4 regions of the Pseudoduganella sp. R-31 genome follow, and region 4 is predicted to be linked to each of the others. Evidence: predicted binding sites of a transcription regulator. Region 4 holds the regulator's gene; each other region holds the start of a gene.
The links. The regulator sigma-54, encoded in region 4, starts transcription at its own class of promoters, with help from an activator protein. The targets are predictions, from matches to a motif close to TGGCANGNAANCTGCTTT.
Positions count from the first base shown of each region.

Region 1: ACN9MY_RS03940 (TldD/PmbA family protein) is a predicted target of sigma-54. The motif match lies at 1,644-1,661, and genes of this name have one in related genera.
Region 2: ACN9MY_RS16880 (PEP-CTERM sorting domain-containing protein) is a predicted target of sigma-54. The motif match lies at 1,218-1,235, and genes of this name have one in related genera.
Region 3: ACN9MY_RS09155 (pilin) is a predicted target of sigma-54. The motif match lies at 2,494-2,511, and genes of this name have one in related genera.

Region 1 covers NZ_CP183986.1:876,842-881,099, reverse strand. Annotated here, with positions in the region: gene ACN9MY_RS03940 (TldD/PmbA family protein) at 1-1,590, opposite strand, end outside; gene ACN9MY_RS03935 (class I SAM-dependent methyltransferase) at 1,830-2,645, shown strand; gene ACN9MY_RS03930 (substrate-binding periplasmic protein) at 2,649-3,506, shown strand; gene ACN9MY_RS03925 (serine hydrolase) at 3,665-4,258, opposite strand, start outside.
Region 2 covers NZ_CP183986.1:3,702,092-3,706,349, reverse strand. Annotated here, with positions in the region: gene ACN9MY_RS16885 (S8 family serine peptidase) at 1-373, shown strand, start outside; gene ACN9MY_RS16880 (PEP-CTERM sorting domain-containing protein) at 431-1,183, opposite strand; gene ACN9MY_RS16875 (protein adenylyltransferase SelO) at 1,410-2,873, shown strand; gene msrB (peptide-methionine (R)-S-oxide reductase MsrB) at 2,884-3,282, shown strand; gene ACN9MY_RS16865 (septation protein A) at 3,266-3,916, shown strand; gene ACN9MY_RS16860 (BolA family protein) at 3,913-4,185, shown strand.
Region 3 covers NZ_CP183986.1:2,014,013-2,018,270, forward strand. Annotated here, with positions in the region: gene ACN9MY_RS09140 (protein kinase family protein) at 1-785, opposite strand, end outside; gene ACN9MY_RS09145 (tetratricopeptide repeat protein) at 930-1,418, opposite strand; gene ACN9MY_RS09150 (pilin) at 1,722-2,201, shown strand; gene ACN9MY_RS09155 (pilin) at 2,574-3,068, shown strand; partial or broken gene ACN9MY_RS09160 (transposase) at 3,147-3,884, shown strand.
Region 4 covers NZ_CP183986.1:1,008,811-1,013,068, reverse strand. Annotated here, with positions in the region: gene ACN9MY_RS04640 (enoyl-CoA hydratase/isomerase family protein) at 1-440, opposite strand, end outside; gene hpf (ribosome hibernation-promoting factor, HPF/YfiA family) at 516-875, opposite strand; gene ACN9MY_RS04630 (RNA polymerase factor sigma-54) at 948-2,444, opposite strand; gene lptB (LPS export ABC transporter ATP-binding protein) at 2,454-3,209, opposite strand; gene lptA (lipopolysaccharide transport periplasmic protein LptA) at 3,212-3,772, opposite strand; gene lptC (LPS export ABC transporter periplasmic protein LptC) at 3,786-4,258, opposite strand, start outside.

The DNA of each region.
Region 1 (4,258 bases), 130 kb from region 4:
TCGCGAAGTTGACGAACCGTGCGACACCGCGCTCACCTGCATCGGCTGGCCTTTGCCGTCGAAGAAAGAGCCGCCCATGCGCCAGTCGCGCTCATCGCACATGGCGGTGCAGGCGTTCCAGAACTCCTGGGTATTCGACTGGTAAGCCACGTCTTCCAGCATCTGGCCGATCTTGCCGTCCTTGATCTCGTAGAACATCTGGCCGCCGAACTGGAAGTTGTAGCGCTGCTGGTCGATCGAGAAGGAACCGGCCCCCACGATGTAGATGCCCTTCTTCACGTCTTTCACCAGTTCGTCCGGGGTCATCTTCTTCTTGCCAGCCTTGAGCGAAACGTTAGGCATGCGCTGGAACTGCACATTGCTCCAGGAGTCCGCGTAGGAGCAGCCGTGCGATTCTTTCTCGCCGATCACCGCCGCCTGGTCGCGCGTAGCCTGGTAATTCACCAGGATGCCGTCCTTGATGATGTCCCACTTCTTGCACTTGACGCCTTCGTCGTCGTAGCCGACCGCCCCCAGCGAACCCTGGATGGTTTTGTCTGCCTCGATGTTGACCAGGTCCGAACCGTACTTGAATTTCTTCGACTGCTGCTTGTCCAGGGTCGCGAAGGAAGTGCCGGCGAAGTTGGCCTCGTAGCCCAGCACGCGATCGAGTTCGGTCGGGTGGCCGACGGATTCGTGGATGGTCAGCCACATATGTTCCGGCGACAGCACCAGGTCGTACTTGCCCGGCTCGACCGACTTGGCGGTCAGCTTTTCCTTGGCCTGGCGGCCGGCGGCCTTCGCATCCTCGACCAGGTCATAGGTACGGTTGTACAGCGTGGCGACGCCGCCCGCTGCCTTGATCTTGTCTTCCTTGCGGCCGTCCAGGTATTCATAGCCCATGCCGACCGGGGTGCCCAGGTCGGAACGGCTGCGGAACTTGCCGGTCGACTTGTCAACGGCCGTGGCGAAGAACGGCACCCACAGGCGATGCAGGTCCTGGTCGATATAGGAACCGTCGGTGGAAGCGAAGTACTTCTGCTGGTTAACCTGGAACAGCAAGGACTGGATGAACGAAGCGCCGGCTTCCAGCGCGCCCTTGTTGGCGGTGATCAGCAGGTCGGCCTTCTCCTTGATCGGCACGGTGCGCCAGTCCTTCTTGATCGGGGTCGCCCACGACACTTCGCCCACGCCCGGCGTCGGCGCCAGCTGCACGCCGGCTGCCTGCAGCTTGGCGTTCGCCTTGGCGATGGCGACCGCCTGGCGCGCCGCGCCGGCCACGCCGTCCGGCGACATGTCGCTGGTGGCGGCAAAGCCGTAGGCGCCGTTGGCGATCACGCGCACGCCCACGCCAGCGGATTCGGTATTGGTGACGTTTTCGATGTTCAGGTCACGGGTCGTGATGAACTGGTTCAGGTAGCGGCCGATGCGCACGTCGCAGTAGCTGGCGCCGGCCTGGGTGGCCGCGGTCAGCGCGGTATCTGCCAGCATCTTCTTGAACTTCACTTCCACGGGCTTTACCAGCTCGTCGGCCGCAATGGCGCGGCCAAAAGGCATCATCATGGCAGCCATTGCACCGCCGCTCATGTTGAGGAATGCACGTCGTTCCATAGTCTCTCCAGGGTTATCGTTTTTACCTAAGACAGCTTGCAGGGATCAAATCGTACGCAATTTTTATGCCATTGTGTAAAGCTTGTACAAAGCTGAAACATATCCGCAAAAAGTGTCCGGGCAGTGTCCGCACACCGTCCGCGCGGACACTTGACCGGGCGGCCAGCTTGCACGATCATCAAGTCCCGGGCGACCGGAGCCGCTGCGTCGCCTGCCCAACGAAAAAAGGAGACTCCTGAATGAAACAGTACGTCCTGGCCGGCCTGCTGGCCGTTGGCTTTACCGGTTTTTCCGGCGTTGCACTGGCAGATCCTGCCCTGAAAGCTGCAATCGCCAGCCCTACCCGCAACGCGGACAACGTCAAACGCGACCAGTACCGCCATCCTTACGAGACCCTGACCTTCTTCGGCATCAAGCCGAACATGACGGTGGTCGAACTGTCGCCGGGCGGCGGCTGGTACACCGAAATCCTGGCCCCTTACCTGCGCGACCAGGGCAAGCTGATTACCGCCGGCTCCAGCCCGCAATCGGCCGACGAACGCGTGCGCAAGTCGGCTGAACGCTTCCAGGAGTTCCTGGCCAAGCAGCCGGGCCGCGACAAGGTGGTGCTGGGCGCCTTCGAACCGGGCAACGGCGTATACACTTACGCGCCGAAAGGCAGCGCCGACATGGTGCTCACGTTCCGCAACATCCATAACTGGATCGGCACCGGCGACGAGAACATGAAGAAGCTGATGGCCAGCATCTACGACACGCTGAAACCAGGCGGTATCTTCGGCGTGGAAGAACACCGCCTGCCGTCCGCCATGACCCAGGATGCCAAGGCCAGTACCGGCTATATGCACGAAGCCTATGTCATCAAGATGGCCGAACAGGCCGGCTTCAAGCTGGTGGCAAAGTCTGAAGTCAACGCCAATGCCAAGGATGACGCCAACCACGAGAACGGGGTGTGGGCCTTGCCTCCGACCTTCACCAACAAGGACAAGGACCGCGCCAAGTACGCTGCCATTGGCGAGAGCGACCGCATGACGCTGAAGTTCGTCAAGCCGCAGTAATCAGTGCTGAAAAAGCTGCAACGCTCTGCCGCCGGCTTGCTGCTGGCGGCAGCATCCACCCTGGCCAATGCGGGCGACGCGGCCAATGCGCCGCTGATGCGCTTCGTCCTGCCCTCGGTCACGCCTGGCTCCGAGGTACAGGTCACCTACTTTCACCTGCTGCTGCGCCTCGCGCTGGAAAAGACCGACGGCCCCTTCTCCATCGAGTTCTATCCCCACGAACTGACCAGCCCGCGCCGCGCCCTGGAACTCAAGCGCAATGGCGTCATCAACATCATGTGGGACGGCACCAACGCCGAGCGGGAACGCGACCTGCTGCCGATTCGCATCTCCCTGGTGCGCGAGCTGAACGACTATCGCGTCTTCATGATCCGCAAGGAGGATGAAGCCCGCTTCCGCGAGGTTCGCAGCCTGGGCGACCTGCGCAAGCTCGTTGCCGGCGCGGGCGTCAACTGGCCTTCGGTGGATGTGTTGCGCCACAACCGCCTGCCGGTTGAAACGACGGTCAATTACAGTTCGCTGTTCCCGATGCTGAAAGCAAAGCGCTTCGACTACATGCCGCGCGGCGTGCACGAGGCCTGGGCCGAGGAAAAGGTGTATGGGAAGGACGGATTGATGGTGGAACCGACGATCTTCCTGCATTACCGCGTACCGTTCTATTTCTTTGTCAGCAAGGACAACAAGGCGATGGCGGAGCGGGTGGAGCGAGGCTTGAAACTTGCGCAAGCCGATGGCAGTTTCGACAAGCTGTTGAACGGCTACCCGGCTTTCCAGCGCGCCCTGGGGGAGATCGCGGCGCGCAAGCGCAAGGTATTTGAACTGGAGCTTCCTAGCGGGATTGCAGGCGGCTCATCAAGGTGACAAAGCCGTATCCGGCAACGAAAAGACCGCCCAAGACGACGGCAATTGAAACGATCAGGCTAGTCATTCATTCTCCCAAGTGCACAAACCAGCCGCTATTATGCTGCATGCGCACATGAATGATTCTCACACTTCGTTTCAAGTTTGTCGGAATTTTGTCATTTTTTCACCGGAGTAAAGGACAAATCGGCGAAGTCATAGCTGAAATCAGTCTCGGTGGACACTGGCGCCATCTTCATGCGATCAATCGAACCGTCCGGATTCAGCGAAAACGTCACATAGGCATCGGCGTTGAAATTGCGCTCCTTCCAGCGCACGATGAACGTGTCGTGCTGGAAGTGCTCCAGCGTGCCGGTCAAATCCGGCGTGCGGCTGAACGACATGAGCTGCTTGCCGCCTTCCTGCCTGATGCTCACCGTGCCATACCAGGGATCGTTATAGTCGCCGTTGTAGGATGCCAGCGGCAGCGAAGGCGTGGATGCCGCCGCCCGGGCCGAGGACAGCTTGCCCTGGCGCGCCAGTTCTTCCTTGTGCATTTCAGCTTCCTGCTCGGCGTAGAGCTTGATCCAGTCGGTCGGCGCCGCGCCCATGTAGTGGTCCAGGATGCGCCATTGCAGCGCCGTCATGACCGGGCCGTTCTCCGCATTGGTGAAGATGGCCACGCCCAGCTTCTCTTCCGGCACCATCACGATGCGCGAATAAAAGCCCTGCAGCGCGCCGCCGTGCATGGCGACCTTGCGGCCGCGGTAATC
Region 2 (4,258 bases), 2.7 Mb from region 4:
AACCCTGACGGCCGTCGCGCGTGATGCTGCCGGCAATGTGACCTCTTCCACGCCAGTCAGCGTGAACGTCTCGAACAGTACCACCACCATTTCTCCGACGACCGACACGGTTGCGCCCGTTGTGGCTATCACCAACCCAAGCAATGGCGGCACCGTTCACGGCAACGTCAACGTTACCGTGAATGCATCGGACAATAGCGGCGCGGCTGGGATTTCGATGTCGCTTTACGTGGACGGCGCGCTGGTTGCTTCGGGCAGCGGATCGAGCATGGCCTACAGCTGGAAACCCAGCAACGGCAGCCATACCCTGAAAGCAGTCGCACGTGATCGCGCCGGTAACACTGCTGCCAGCAGCGTGAGCGTACGCAAGTAAGCGGCTCTCCAATGAAAAACGGCAGCCTTGGCTGCCGTTTTTTTCATCAGGTCGCGATCAGCGGATACTGCGTCGGCGGCTGAGCGCCAAACCCAGCAGGCCGACACCGAATATAGCCAACGTAGCAGGCTCTGGAATTTCCTGTTCACCGCCTCCGCATTCCGGACGTGTGTCGCCTGGAGGGCATTCAGGCGGATTGCAGTTTTCTTCTCCGTCCACGCAGGCACCGGATTTAGCGGAAGATGCATAGCCCTGGACATGCACTGCTGCAAACAAGCCGTCCGTTCCGCAGGTACGGCCTGGCATGCACGACAGGAACATGAAATCATTGACGCTTAGCGTCTCGCTTAGGTCGACAGAGAGACGCCAGACCGATTCGTTCCCCTGCGCCAGCTCACCCGGGTTCGCATTCACAAAATGGAACACACCATCGTAGCTGCCGGACCCGGTTCCGTTCTGGCAATCCGAGCAGATGCTGGTGTTGGCGTTCACCCCGCTTAACAAGGAGAACGTTCCGGTCTGGGCCAGTGCATCACCGTTGAACCACCAGTCGTTCACATAGATGCCAGACTCCAGCACGCCGGTTGCGACGCTCAGGCTGATGTCCACATAATTCGTGCCATAGTCGGTAAACTTCAGTTGCGCCCACGAGTCGGTTGCGGTCGCCCCAGACTGCAGGGGTGGCGCGTCTCCGGTGTAGACGTTGGCGTTATTAAAATTGAGCGTCCATTCGCCCGCATGAGACAAAGGAGCAACCCCCATCAGCAGTGCTGCTCCCAAGACACCCAGCGCAGTTTTGATACTTTTCATGTTACACCCCCTTTTATTATGGTACGAACTCCTATACGCATATAGCGTGCCTAAAAGTTACTCACCAACGAAATCAATCGGTTAACCTCAGCAGTTAAATCTTGACCCCAAAAATTGTAAGAATTCTCGACATTGACATGAAAGTCACCACTGATTTCGTACGGAAACTTAGGTTTCCCTTAGGGCGCAAGACGGCATCGGGTGCCTGCGTTAAAATGCGCTGGACATGAGCGCTACTAACTTCCAGTTTGAAAATTCCTTCGCAGGTTTGCCGCCAGCGTTCTACACTCACCTGATGCCGACTCCATTGCCGGCGCCTTACCTTGTTGGGCTGAGTCCTGCGGCTGCACGTCTCATTGGTCTTGAACCAGCAACGCTGGCGACGCAAGAAGCGGTTGATATCCTGACCGGCAACCGCCTCGCGGAGCGTTCGAAGCCGCTTGCGGCTGTCTATTCCGGCCACCAGTTTGGCGTCTGGGCCGGCCAGCTCGGCGACGGGCGTGCCATCCTGCTCGGCGATCTAGCCACTCCCGAGGGCCCGATCGAGTTGCAGCTGAAAGGCGCCGGCATGACGCCATACTCGAGGATGGGCGATGGACGCGCCGTGCTGCGCTCGTCCATCCGTGAGTTCCTGTGCTCGGAAGCGATGCATGGCCTCGGCATCCCGACCACCCGCGCCTTGTCGGTAGTCGGTTCTGACCAGGGAATCGTGCGCGAATCGATCGAAACCGCGGCCGTCGTCGTCCGCATGGCCCCAACCTTCATCCGGTTTGGTTCTTTTGAACACTGGTACTACAATCGCAAGCCGGATGAACTCAAGCAATTAGCCGATTACGTCATCGACCGCTTCTACCCTTCCCTGCGCGACGAGGAAAACCCGTACGCTGCCTTGCTGGAAGAAGTGACCCGCCGCACCGCGCGCATGATTGCGCACTGGCAAGCAGTAGGCTTCATGCATGGTGTAATGAATTCCGACAATATGTCGATCCTGGGGCTGACTCTCGATTACGGCCCCTTCGGTTTCATGGACGGATTCGACGCCAACCAGATCTGCAACCATAGCGACGAGCGTGGCCGTTACTCGTATTCCAACCAGCCGCAGATCGGTCACTGGAACTGCTACGCCCTCGCGCAAGCCTTGTTGCCGCTGATTGGCGAAGTCGAACTGACCCAGGAAGCGCTCGACGTCTACCAGCCGGAGTTCGCGCGTCACATCGATCAGCTGCTGCATGCCAAGCTCGGTTTGGCTACCACGCAAGAAGGCGACCGCGAACTGCTTGACGGCCTGTTTGCCATCCTGCAAGCCAACCACACTGACTTCACGATTTTCTTCCGCCGCCTGAGCGCCTTGCGCGCCGGCAGCTCGGAAGGCGACGAACCCTTGCGCGACTTGTTCATCGATCGCCCCGCTTTCGATCAATGGGCCGAAGCTTATCGTGCGCGCCTGCGCGCCGAAAACAGCGACGATGCTGCGCGCAAACTTGCGATGGATCAGGTCAATCCCAAGTATGTGCTGCGAAACTATATGGCACAGCTCGCCATCGAAAAGGCGCAAAATAAGGACTTTTCCGAAGTCGAGCGCCTCTTGACCCTGCTCGAACGCCCCTTCGACGAACAAGCAGAGAATGAACAATATGCAGGCTTTCCGCCAGACTGGTCCAGCCAGCTCTCGGTAAGCTGCTCTTCGTGAGAGATCAACAATGAGCGACAAAGTTGTCAAGACCGATGCCGAATGGCGCGCCCAGCTCGACCCGATGGAATACCAGGTTACCCGCCATGCCGCCACCGAGCGCGCATTTACGGGCAAGTTCTGGGACCACCACGAGCATGGCATTTACACCTGCGTATGCTGCAACACCCCGCTTTTCGAGTCGGATGCCAAATTCGATTCCGGCTGCGGCTGGCCGAGTTACTTCAAGGCGCTCGATCCTGCGAATATCATAGAGAAAACGGATCGCTCGCATGGTATGCTGCGCACCGAAATCATCTGTGCAGTATGTGATGCCCACCTGGGCCACGTCTTCCCTGATGGCCCGCCGCCGACCGGATTGCGCTATTGCATTAATTCGGCCTCGCTGCGCTTTGAACCGAAGCCTTGAAAAGATGAAGATTATTTTTGACCTGTTTCCGCTGATCCTGTTTTTTGTCAGCTACAAATTTGCCGGCAGTCACCAGGAGGCCGCGCATGCCATGCTGAATGCCCATCTTGGCGGCCTGGTTTCCGGCGGAGCGATTCCGGCATCGCAGGCGCCGATCGTGGTCGCGACTATTGTCGGCATTATCGGCACCGCTGCCCAGGTGTTATATCTGCTGGCCCGGCGCAAGAAGGTCGACGGGGCTCTATGGGTTTCCCTGGTAGTGTTTATCGTATTCGGCGGCATGACCATCTATTTCCACGACGATGACTTTATCAAGTGGAAGCCAACCATTATTTACTGGTCGCTTGCGACGGCCATGCTGGTGGCGTACCGCTTCTTCGATAAAAACATGATCCGCCTGGCGATGGAAAAGCAGGTCCAACTGCCGGAACATGTCTGGGTGCGCCTGCATTTCATGTGGATTACCTTCTGGCTGGTGCTGGGTTTTGTGAACCTCTTTGTCGCCTTCATCCTGTTCAAGTCCGATAACGACGCCTGGGTCAATTTCAAGGCTTTCGGAGTTACCGGTTTGATGCTGGTGTTCTTTATCGCACAGGCTTTCTACCTCTCTAAACATATTAAGGATGAAGCATGAGCGACCCGCGCCTTGCCAGGATTCGCGAGCGCCTGGAAGCCTCGCTGGCGCCATCGGAAATCGTGCTGGAAGATGAATCCGCGCTGCATGCCGGCCATGCCGGCGCAGCCTCCGGCGGCGGACATTACAGGCTGAAAATTGTCTCTACTAAATTCGAAGGTGTGAAACTCGTCATGCGCCATCGTCTGGTGTATGATTCCGTGCACGATATGATGCATAAAGAAATTCATGCATTGGCCATTACCGCATTGGCACCGTCCGAAGTATGATATGCGCGGAGTTTTTGGGAAACATCAAAAAGAACCTCGATCGTTGAATAGTAGAGACATCTCGGCGAACCAG
Region 3 (4,258 bases), 1.0 Mb from region 4:
AGCCAGCGGGCGTCGGAACAGGCGCGCTGCAGCAACTCCGCCAGGGGCGCCGGAACCGACGCCGGCAAAGCTGGCGCGTCATCGCCAGCACGCTGGCCGGCGAGCAGGGCGCGCATGCTCCACGCCGACTGCAGCAAGTCGCGCGACTGGTCGCCAGCCCGCTTCGCGCCTGACCAGCCGATCAGGAAGACGCCATGGTCGGCAGGGTGCACCAGCATATGTTCCAGACTTACCGCGCCATGGCTCCAGCCGATACTGTGCACGTGCGCCAGAACTTCAAGCACGCGGCGCCACATCCAGACCACATGGCGCGCATCAAGACCGGTTCCATAATGCCGGTGGACTTCGGCCAGGCTTCCCCAATAGCCCGGTGGATGGCGCAGTATATGTACCGTGCCGCCATTGCCGTCCGGGCCCAGTGCGATCGATTCGGGCAGGCGCTGCGAAAAATATGCGGAGCCCGGCGAGGTGTCCGCCTGCAGTTGGCGCAGGATGTCGTGTTCGCGCCCCAGCTTGGCCGCGTCGGCGTATTTCAGCACCACGTGTTCGCCCAGCCGCCCGCAGCGGCGTGCCAGCACGACACGCGAACCAGCGCCTTCGTATAACAGACGGATGATGCGGTAGCGCCGTTCGCCGCAGCGGGCATCCTGGCCGACCGGGTCGTTCTGGAAGCGCAGGAGCGCTTCGCGGAAGCGCGCCACGTCGACGACGGCATCGGAACGGGTGACGGTGGCGGCGCAATATGGGCACTCGACGGTGCGCCAAATGGCCTGGCGTGGCAGCACTCCGCCACACTGCGGGCAACTCAAAGACTGGAAGTCCACACGAATCCTGGAGGGTTGTCTGAAATCAGCAAAATCCGCAACCGGACCTTTTGGGGGGCAGAAGGCTTGAACTTAACTGGGAGAATCCCCCACGATATGGTCTGGTCAATCGCTGTTCGTTACTGTAACACAGCGAATCATTCCGGAAATTTGCGCCTGCGATACGATGTGGCCACCAGCTGCAGCCTTCGCAATCCACATCAGCCCTAAATTGTCGTCCTTGGGAACACCTGTGCCCTCGACGTAAGCCCGGCCCATCCAGTGCATCGCGCTCACATCGCCCTGCTTTATCGCGAGTTCGAGCCAGTACAGCGCCTCCTTGTGCTTCTCTAAGTCACGAAAAAGTAGTGCCAAATCGGACTGGGCCTGCGCATGGCCCGCATCTGCATCTAATACAAGCTGTAAATCCTCGGCTGTTAGCGTCACCCATAGGTGCGGAAGTATTGAATCCAGCACAACTGTCGAAACTTCATTTGCTTTTACATGGTTCTCGGCGCCCCGTTCCACCGAACCATCGGCAAATCTGCGCCAAAACGTGCGCTTGCTCCAACCGGTCAATGTGATGGCGGTGCTAATTTTGATCTGTTGGTTCATTTCTCATCTTCAGTAAAGTTTGCTAGCGAACATTTCAGGAATATTCTGGGCAGAAACTTACGGGGTAATAGTTGCCGTGGCGCATCAAAAGGCTGTGCCAAGCCCGGATGATACGCTGATTGTCGTGCCACGCCAAAACTGTGGCGCAGCATGGACCTGCGCCACCGGGCGAGATGCACCAAAGATATTGCCAAAAAACGGCAAAAACATCGCGAATTTGGCCTGGCACGCTCATTGCATAGTATGCGGTGTGCAGCAAAACTTTGAGCCGATGAGGCTCCCAACACTCAACAGGAGAGAAGCATGAAATTCGCACAATACAAGAAGCAAGCACAGCAGGGTTTCACCCTGATCGAACTGATGATCGTTGTGGCGATCATTGGTATTCTGGCAGCTGTTGCCCTGCCTGCATACCAGGACTACACCGTTCGTTCCCGTGTTGCTGAAGCAATTACTGCTGCTGATGCCGCTAAAGTTACCGTAGCCGACAACGCTGCCAATGGCACTCCGTTTGCAACTGGCCTGAATCCAGGTAAGGCGACGCAAAACATTGCAACCCCACCTGCAATCGACGCTAGCGGCGTTATCACCGTCGTGACGACTGATAAAGCAGGTGCTTTCACTATCACCATGACCCCGTTTGATGGCGCTATCGGCACCGGTCTGACTGCAGGTACTCCACCAGTCAACCAAATCGTATGGGCCTGCAGCATTAGCGACGAGAAGAAATATAAGTACGCACCAGCAAACTGCCGCCAAACTGAAGCTAAAGCTCTGCTGTAATTAGCGGCTAGCTCGACTAAAAAAATGCCCGCTCTTTGCGGGCATTTTTCATACAATTGGTGCCAAATCCATAATGTCGTGCATGGCTTTTTGGTAAGCACCGCTAATGCATTTTGCTGCCCAGTGGCTTCACTTTCATTACGCTAAGTCAGGCATGCATCCTTTTAGCCTGTTGGTGTTGACCGAGCTTGTGAGTGTTGCTTATATGCGAAGCGCCCGTCTTGTTCGTGCCGGTAGCTTTCATAATTCGGATGCCAGGCACACCCTGCACGGCAAAAACCGTCTAGATGCCTGGCACGCTCATTGCTGAGCATTCTGTGTGAAGTAAAACGTTGAGTCGTCGTGATTCGCAATACTTAGTAGGAGAGAAGCATGAAGTTCGCACAATGCGAGAAGCAAGCGCAGCAAGGTTTTACCCTGATCGAGCTGATGATCGTCGTGGCGATCGTTGGTATTCTGGCGGCAGTTGCTTTGCCGGCATACCAAGACTATGCCGTTCGCGCTCGTGTGACCGAAGCAATGGCTGTTGCTGATGCTGCTAAAATTGCGGTTGCCGACAATGCTGCCAATGGCACTCCGTTTGCGACTCCTCTTAATGTAGGTAAAGCGACGCAAAACATTGTATTAGTACTTAGCGTCGACATTGGTGGTGTGATTACTGTCAAGACAACCGAAAAAGCCGGGAATGTAACGCTCACCATGACTCCCTTCGATGGCGCAGGCGCCAATGGTGCTCTTGGCAGTCGACTAACCCAGGGCATTATTCCAACCCACCAACTCACCTGGGCTTGTAGCGTAGATTCGATGAGTAAATTCAAATACGTGCCAGCAAACTGCCGCCAGACTGCTGCTAACGCATTGTTGTAATTGGCGACTGAGATAGCTTCCTGAATCGCCGGACACAGTCTATGCATTATCCTTACGACTAGCAATAGGACTAGGCATATGACTAAGAGCAGGCAATCAATCGAGTTGGTGGCGGTCAGCGACGAGAAGCGTTGTCGATGGTCCGCAGCAGAAAAGGCAGCACTGGTGCGCGAAACGTACGAGCCAGGAATGAGCGTTTCGCTGGTGGCGCGCAAACACGGAATCAGCGCGAGCCAGCTATTCAACTGGCGGAAATTGGAGCGCGAAGGCGCCCTGGTGGCAGTCCATGCCGGCGAATCGGTCGTGCCAGCCAGCGAGCTCGCAGCCGCCCGCGCCCAAATCGCACACCTGCGGCGCATGCTGGGCAAAAAAGCCATGGAGGCTGAAATTCTGAAGGAGTCCGTGGACTTTGCCCGCGAAAAAAAAGTGGCTTGCCCGCGCCCTTGTTGCCGAAGGACGACCAGTGAAACCGGTCTGCGAGGCCTTGGGCGTGGCGCGCTCTCACGTGATTGAGTTGATAACGCGGTCGCCGGATTGGGTTGATGGCCGCACGGTGCGCGAGATGGACGTACTTGCCGACCTTGCCTTGGTCGACGCGATTCGCGCGGAGATTGGTCAATTGCCGACGTACGGCTATCGACGCACTGGGCGCTGGTCAACCGCCGGCGCATGGCAGCGGGCCTGGCGCTGTTTAATCACAAGCACTTCTATCGAGTCATGAAGGCTTATAGGCTGCTGTTGCCGAAAGCGCCGAAGCGAATCGTTAGCGCTCGCGTGCACAACGGCACTATGGCAGAATTCATCGCGGATTGCCGGGAAACGTTGCTTTGACCTTCAGGAGGAAGAGTTCAGAGTCGCGGTAGTCATAGGTCACCCGTTTCATGACCCTTATCTTGTTGTAAATCCCTTGAGCTGACCGGTATTCATGGAGCAGCGCATGCGCACTAAGTTCCAGTACAGGGGTAGTTTTAGGGCGGGGAGTAGGAAAGGTTGGATGGCGTTGCTGCGTGCCATCGCTTGCTCCTTGCTCCACGGTGTTACGAACCCCGGCTATCGGCGCGACACTCGCGAACGGCGATTAAGCCAACTAATGCGCTGGGTACGGCAACGACTACAACCGTAGCAGCGTAACCCAGCTTCCCAAATGGGAGGCTGAGTCTATGATTTGGCATGAGAGCAGTGGGTTAGTT
Region 4 (4,258 bases):
CCGATGTTCACCTCGGGCATCGCCATCCTGGTACGGCCCGTGACGATGCGCACGCCGCACTCCGGCCCGCCCTGCGCGATGCCCATGCCGCCGCCCATCACCACGCCATCCATCAGCGCCACATAAGGCTTGGGGTAGAAATGGATTAAATGGTTCAGCGCATATTCTTCGGTGAAGAAGTCCTCCAGCAGCGCGCTGCCGCCTTGCGTATTGCCGCGGCCGACGTCGTGGAAGAAGCGGATATCGCCGCCTGCGCACAGCGCGCGTTCGCTGCTGCTGCGCACCACGACCGCCGCCACCGACGCATCGTCGCGCCATGCCAGCAGCGCCTGCGTCATCGCGCGCACCATGTCGAGGGACAGTGAATTGAGGGTCTTGGGGCGGTCCAGCGTGATGAAGCCGGTACCGTTGGAGAGTTGGGTGTGTACGTGTTCGCTCATGCAAATATTCTAACGCACACTGGTCGCAAAAAAGGGCGCCAATTGCGCCCTTTGGTGTGCTGCACGGCCAGTCCTTTACATGGCGGTGGGTGGTGCCTCATACGTATCCGGGAAATGCTTGATGGCCGCATGACTGTGGTTCTGCACACGGTCCTTGTATTTCATGACCTGGCGATCCAGTTTATCAATCAGGGTATCGATGGCGGCGTAAAGGTCTTGCGACAGGCTTTCGACGTAAACAGTTTTGCCAGACATGCGCAGGTTGATTTCGGCTTTCTGGCGTTTCTCTTTCTCGGTGAGGTTATCTACAGTCAGGATGACAGCAATATCGATTACTTGATCGAAATGGCGCTTGACTCGTTCCAGCTTGTTCTGCACGTACTCGCGAATGGCTGGGGTCACTTCGACATGATGTCCACTGATGGTGAGATTCATACACACTCCTAAAGATGATGTCGCTCTCGAGTTCGTGCACGCCGAAACGCACAGAGGAACCCATGCACTGCACTACAACGATTTGCGGAGGCTAACTGGAGGGATCTTCAACGCTTCTCGATATTTGGCAACAGTCCGTCGCGCAATCACCATGCCTTGTTCACCCAGCATGTCCGCAATCTTACTGTCGGATAAAGGATTTTTCGGGTCTTCTGCTCCTGTCAATTGCACGATCAGTGCCCGTATCGCAGTCGAGGAAGCCTCCCCCCCGGCTTCGGTCGCGACGTGGCTACCAAAGAAATATTTCAACTCAAACATGCCATGCGGGGTGAGCATATATTTTTGAGTTGTTACGCGAGAAATAGTGCTCTCGTGTAGTCCCAGTGTATCAGCAATTTCACGCAACACAAGGGGTCTCATGGCCACTGCGCCATGACTGAAAAAGTTCTTTTGTCTTTCTACTATCGCTTCCGCGACGCGCAGGATCGTGTCGAAGCGCTGGCGCATATTCTTGATCAACCACTTGGCCTCCTGCAGCTGGCCATTCATCTGCGACTCGCTCTTGCCTTGCTTGAGCAGGTTGGCATACAGCGCGTTCACGCGCAGGCGCGGCACCACGTCGTTGTTCAGGGTGACGATCCAGCCGCCGCGGCCCTTTTTCACGATCACGTCCGGCACCACGTAGTCTGACTCGCCTGACGCAAATTCGGCGCCCGGATGCGGGTTGCACTGGCGGATCACGCACTGTGCTTCGCGCAAGTCTTCATCGTCGCAGTCGAGCGCTTTCTTCAGCTTGGTGAACTCGCGCTGGGCGAACCAGGTCAGGTGCTTCTCGACGATGGTCAGCGCCATGCGGCGCGTCACCAGCGGCACGCCGGGCATGCGCCTGATCTGCAGCGCCAGGCATTCGGAGGCATTGCGTGCGGCGACGCCGGGCGGATCGAAGCTTTGCAGCAGCACCAGGCTGCAGCGCAGGTCGTCCAGTTCGATTTCCAGCTCGGGCGGCAGGCGCTCGTGGATTTCTTCCAGCGGCTCTTCCAGGTAGCCGTTCTCGTCCAGCGCATCGATGATCAGTTCCATCAGCGCGCGGTCGCGCGGCTCCTGCACGGTGACGCGCATCTGCTCGAGCAGGTGTTCGCGCAGCGTGCAGCCGGAAGCTTCCAGTTGCGGGCGGCTGTCTTCGTCGTCGGCGGATTTGCTGCCGGCGCTGGCGCTCCAGTCGGCGTCGTCGCTGCCGTTGCCGGCTTCATGGTCGCCGCCTTCATAGGTATCGCTTTCGCCGGCAGCGGCCGGGGCTTCGCCGCCCTCGCCTTGCGGGCCTTCAGCCGAAGGCGTGGCGGGAGCTTCGGTGCCATTGCCGTTGCCCTGGCTGATGGCGCCATCGGCCAGCAGCCGTACCGAGTGGTCGAGCGGGTCGTCAAGGCGCTCCAGCATGGGATTGTCGCCAAGCAGCTGTTCCAACTCCTGGTGCAGCTCCAGCGTGGACAGCTGCAGCAGGCGGATGGATTGTTGCAGCTGCGGCGTCAGCGCCAGGTGTTGCGAGGTTCGCAGTTGCAGTGTTTGTTTCATGGCCTTCGTTTACATGCGGAAGTGTTCGCCGAGGTAGACGCGGCGAACGGATTCGTTGGCAATGATGTCGTCCGGGCGGCCCGAGGCCAGCACGGCGCCCTGGTTGATGATGTAGGCGCGGTCGCAAATGCCGAGGGTCTCACGCACATTATGGTCGGTGATCAGCACACCGATATTGCGCTCCTTCAGGAAACGCACAATACGTTGGATTTCGATCACGGCGATCGGATCCACGCCGGCAAACGGTTCGTCGAGCAACACGAAGCGCGGGTTGGTGGCCAGGGCGCGCGCAATTTCCACGCGGCGGCGCTCGCCACCCGACAGCGACAGGGCCGGGTTCTCGCGCAGCTTCTCGATTTGCAAGTCGGCCAGCAGCGATTCCAGGCGCTGCTTGATTTCCGCCTTGGGCAGAGGCTTGCCGTCCACCTTCTGCAGTTCCAGTACGGCACGAATGTTTTCTTCCACCGTCAGCTTGCGGAACACCGAAGCTTCCTGCGGCAGGTAGGACAGGCCCAGCGTGGCGCGCTTGTGGATCGGCAGGCTCGACACGTCGGTGCCGCCGATATCGATGGTGCCTGCATCGGAAGCCACCAGGCCGACGATCATGTAGAAAGAGGTAGTCTTGCCGGCACCGTTGGGACCGAGCAGGCCGACCACTTCACCGCAATCGACTTGCAGCGAAACGTCGTGCACCACCTGTCGCTTGCCATAGGTTTTCTGGAGGCCGCGCACGACCAGCGTGCTGGCGCAGTTATTTGCTTGCATGCTTACTTCTTCTCCGTCGGCGTCGCTGGGGGTTCGGTACGGGTCGGCTGGATCACCATGGTGCCGCGACCGCCGCCGGGCTTGCTCTCCCCGCTGGCCGAATTGCGCACGCTGAAAAATTCCTTGCGGCTGTCGTAAGAAATGAACTCACCCTGCACTTCGTCGTTCTGCTTGCCGCCTTCCAGGCGGCGGATGGTGGCCTTGTTGAACATCTTCACCAGTTCAACCTGTTCCTCGTATTCGATGCGGTCGGCATCGCCTTCCACCCACTGGTCGCCGGCGCCGTCGCGCTTCTGGCGGAAGGTGGCTTTCTTGCCGTCGCCAAACAGCGTCACTTGCTGGAAGCCCTCCGGCGTCTGCTTGACGTAGGCGCGCTCGGCCGTCATGGTCAGGGTGCCGCGGGTCAGCTTGACGCCGCCCAGCAGGATGGTGACCTGCTTGACGTCGTCGATGTCCATCGAGCCGTAGCTGATGTTGGTCGGCTTGTAGGAGTCGGCTTTCTCGGCCAGCGCCGGAGCGGCGACTCCCAGCAGCAAGGCTGCCGACAAGAGTAGTCGTTTCATGTTCATTCCTCAGTTATTGGTCCGCGGCCTTGGGCGGAATCTGCAGCGTGCCGTTGCCGGCCAGGTGCATTTCGCGCGTCGCATTATTGGCGCGCATGCTGTTGGCCGCAGCAGTCGTATCCCCCAGCCGCAGTTTCACCGGATGATCGGTTTCCATGCGGTCTTCGTCCGGGAAGATCACCAGCTTGTCCGATTCCAGGTGCAGCAGTTGCGATTGCGGCGATGCCGCGCGGTCGATCGTCACGCTGCCGTTCAGGGTGACGCGGCTGTTGGTGTCGTCCACGCGCGCCGTATTCGCCACGATCTCCATCGGCGGCTTCTCGCCGGCCAGGCTGTGCACGCGCGGATTGTCGATCTCGGACGAATCGTCGACCGGGCGGTGGGTCAGCTTGTCGCCGGCAATGATATAGCTTGGCTTGCCATCCTTGGTCATGCGCACGAAGGAGAAGTTATGGATGATGTAATCCGGCTCGTTCATGCGCTTGT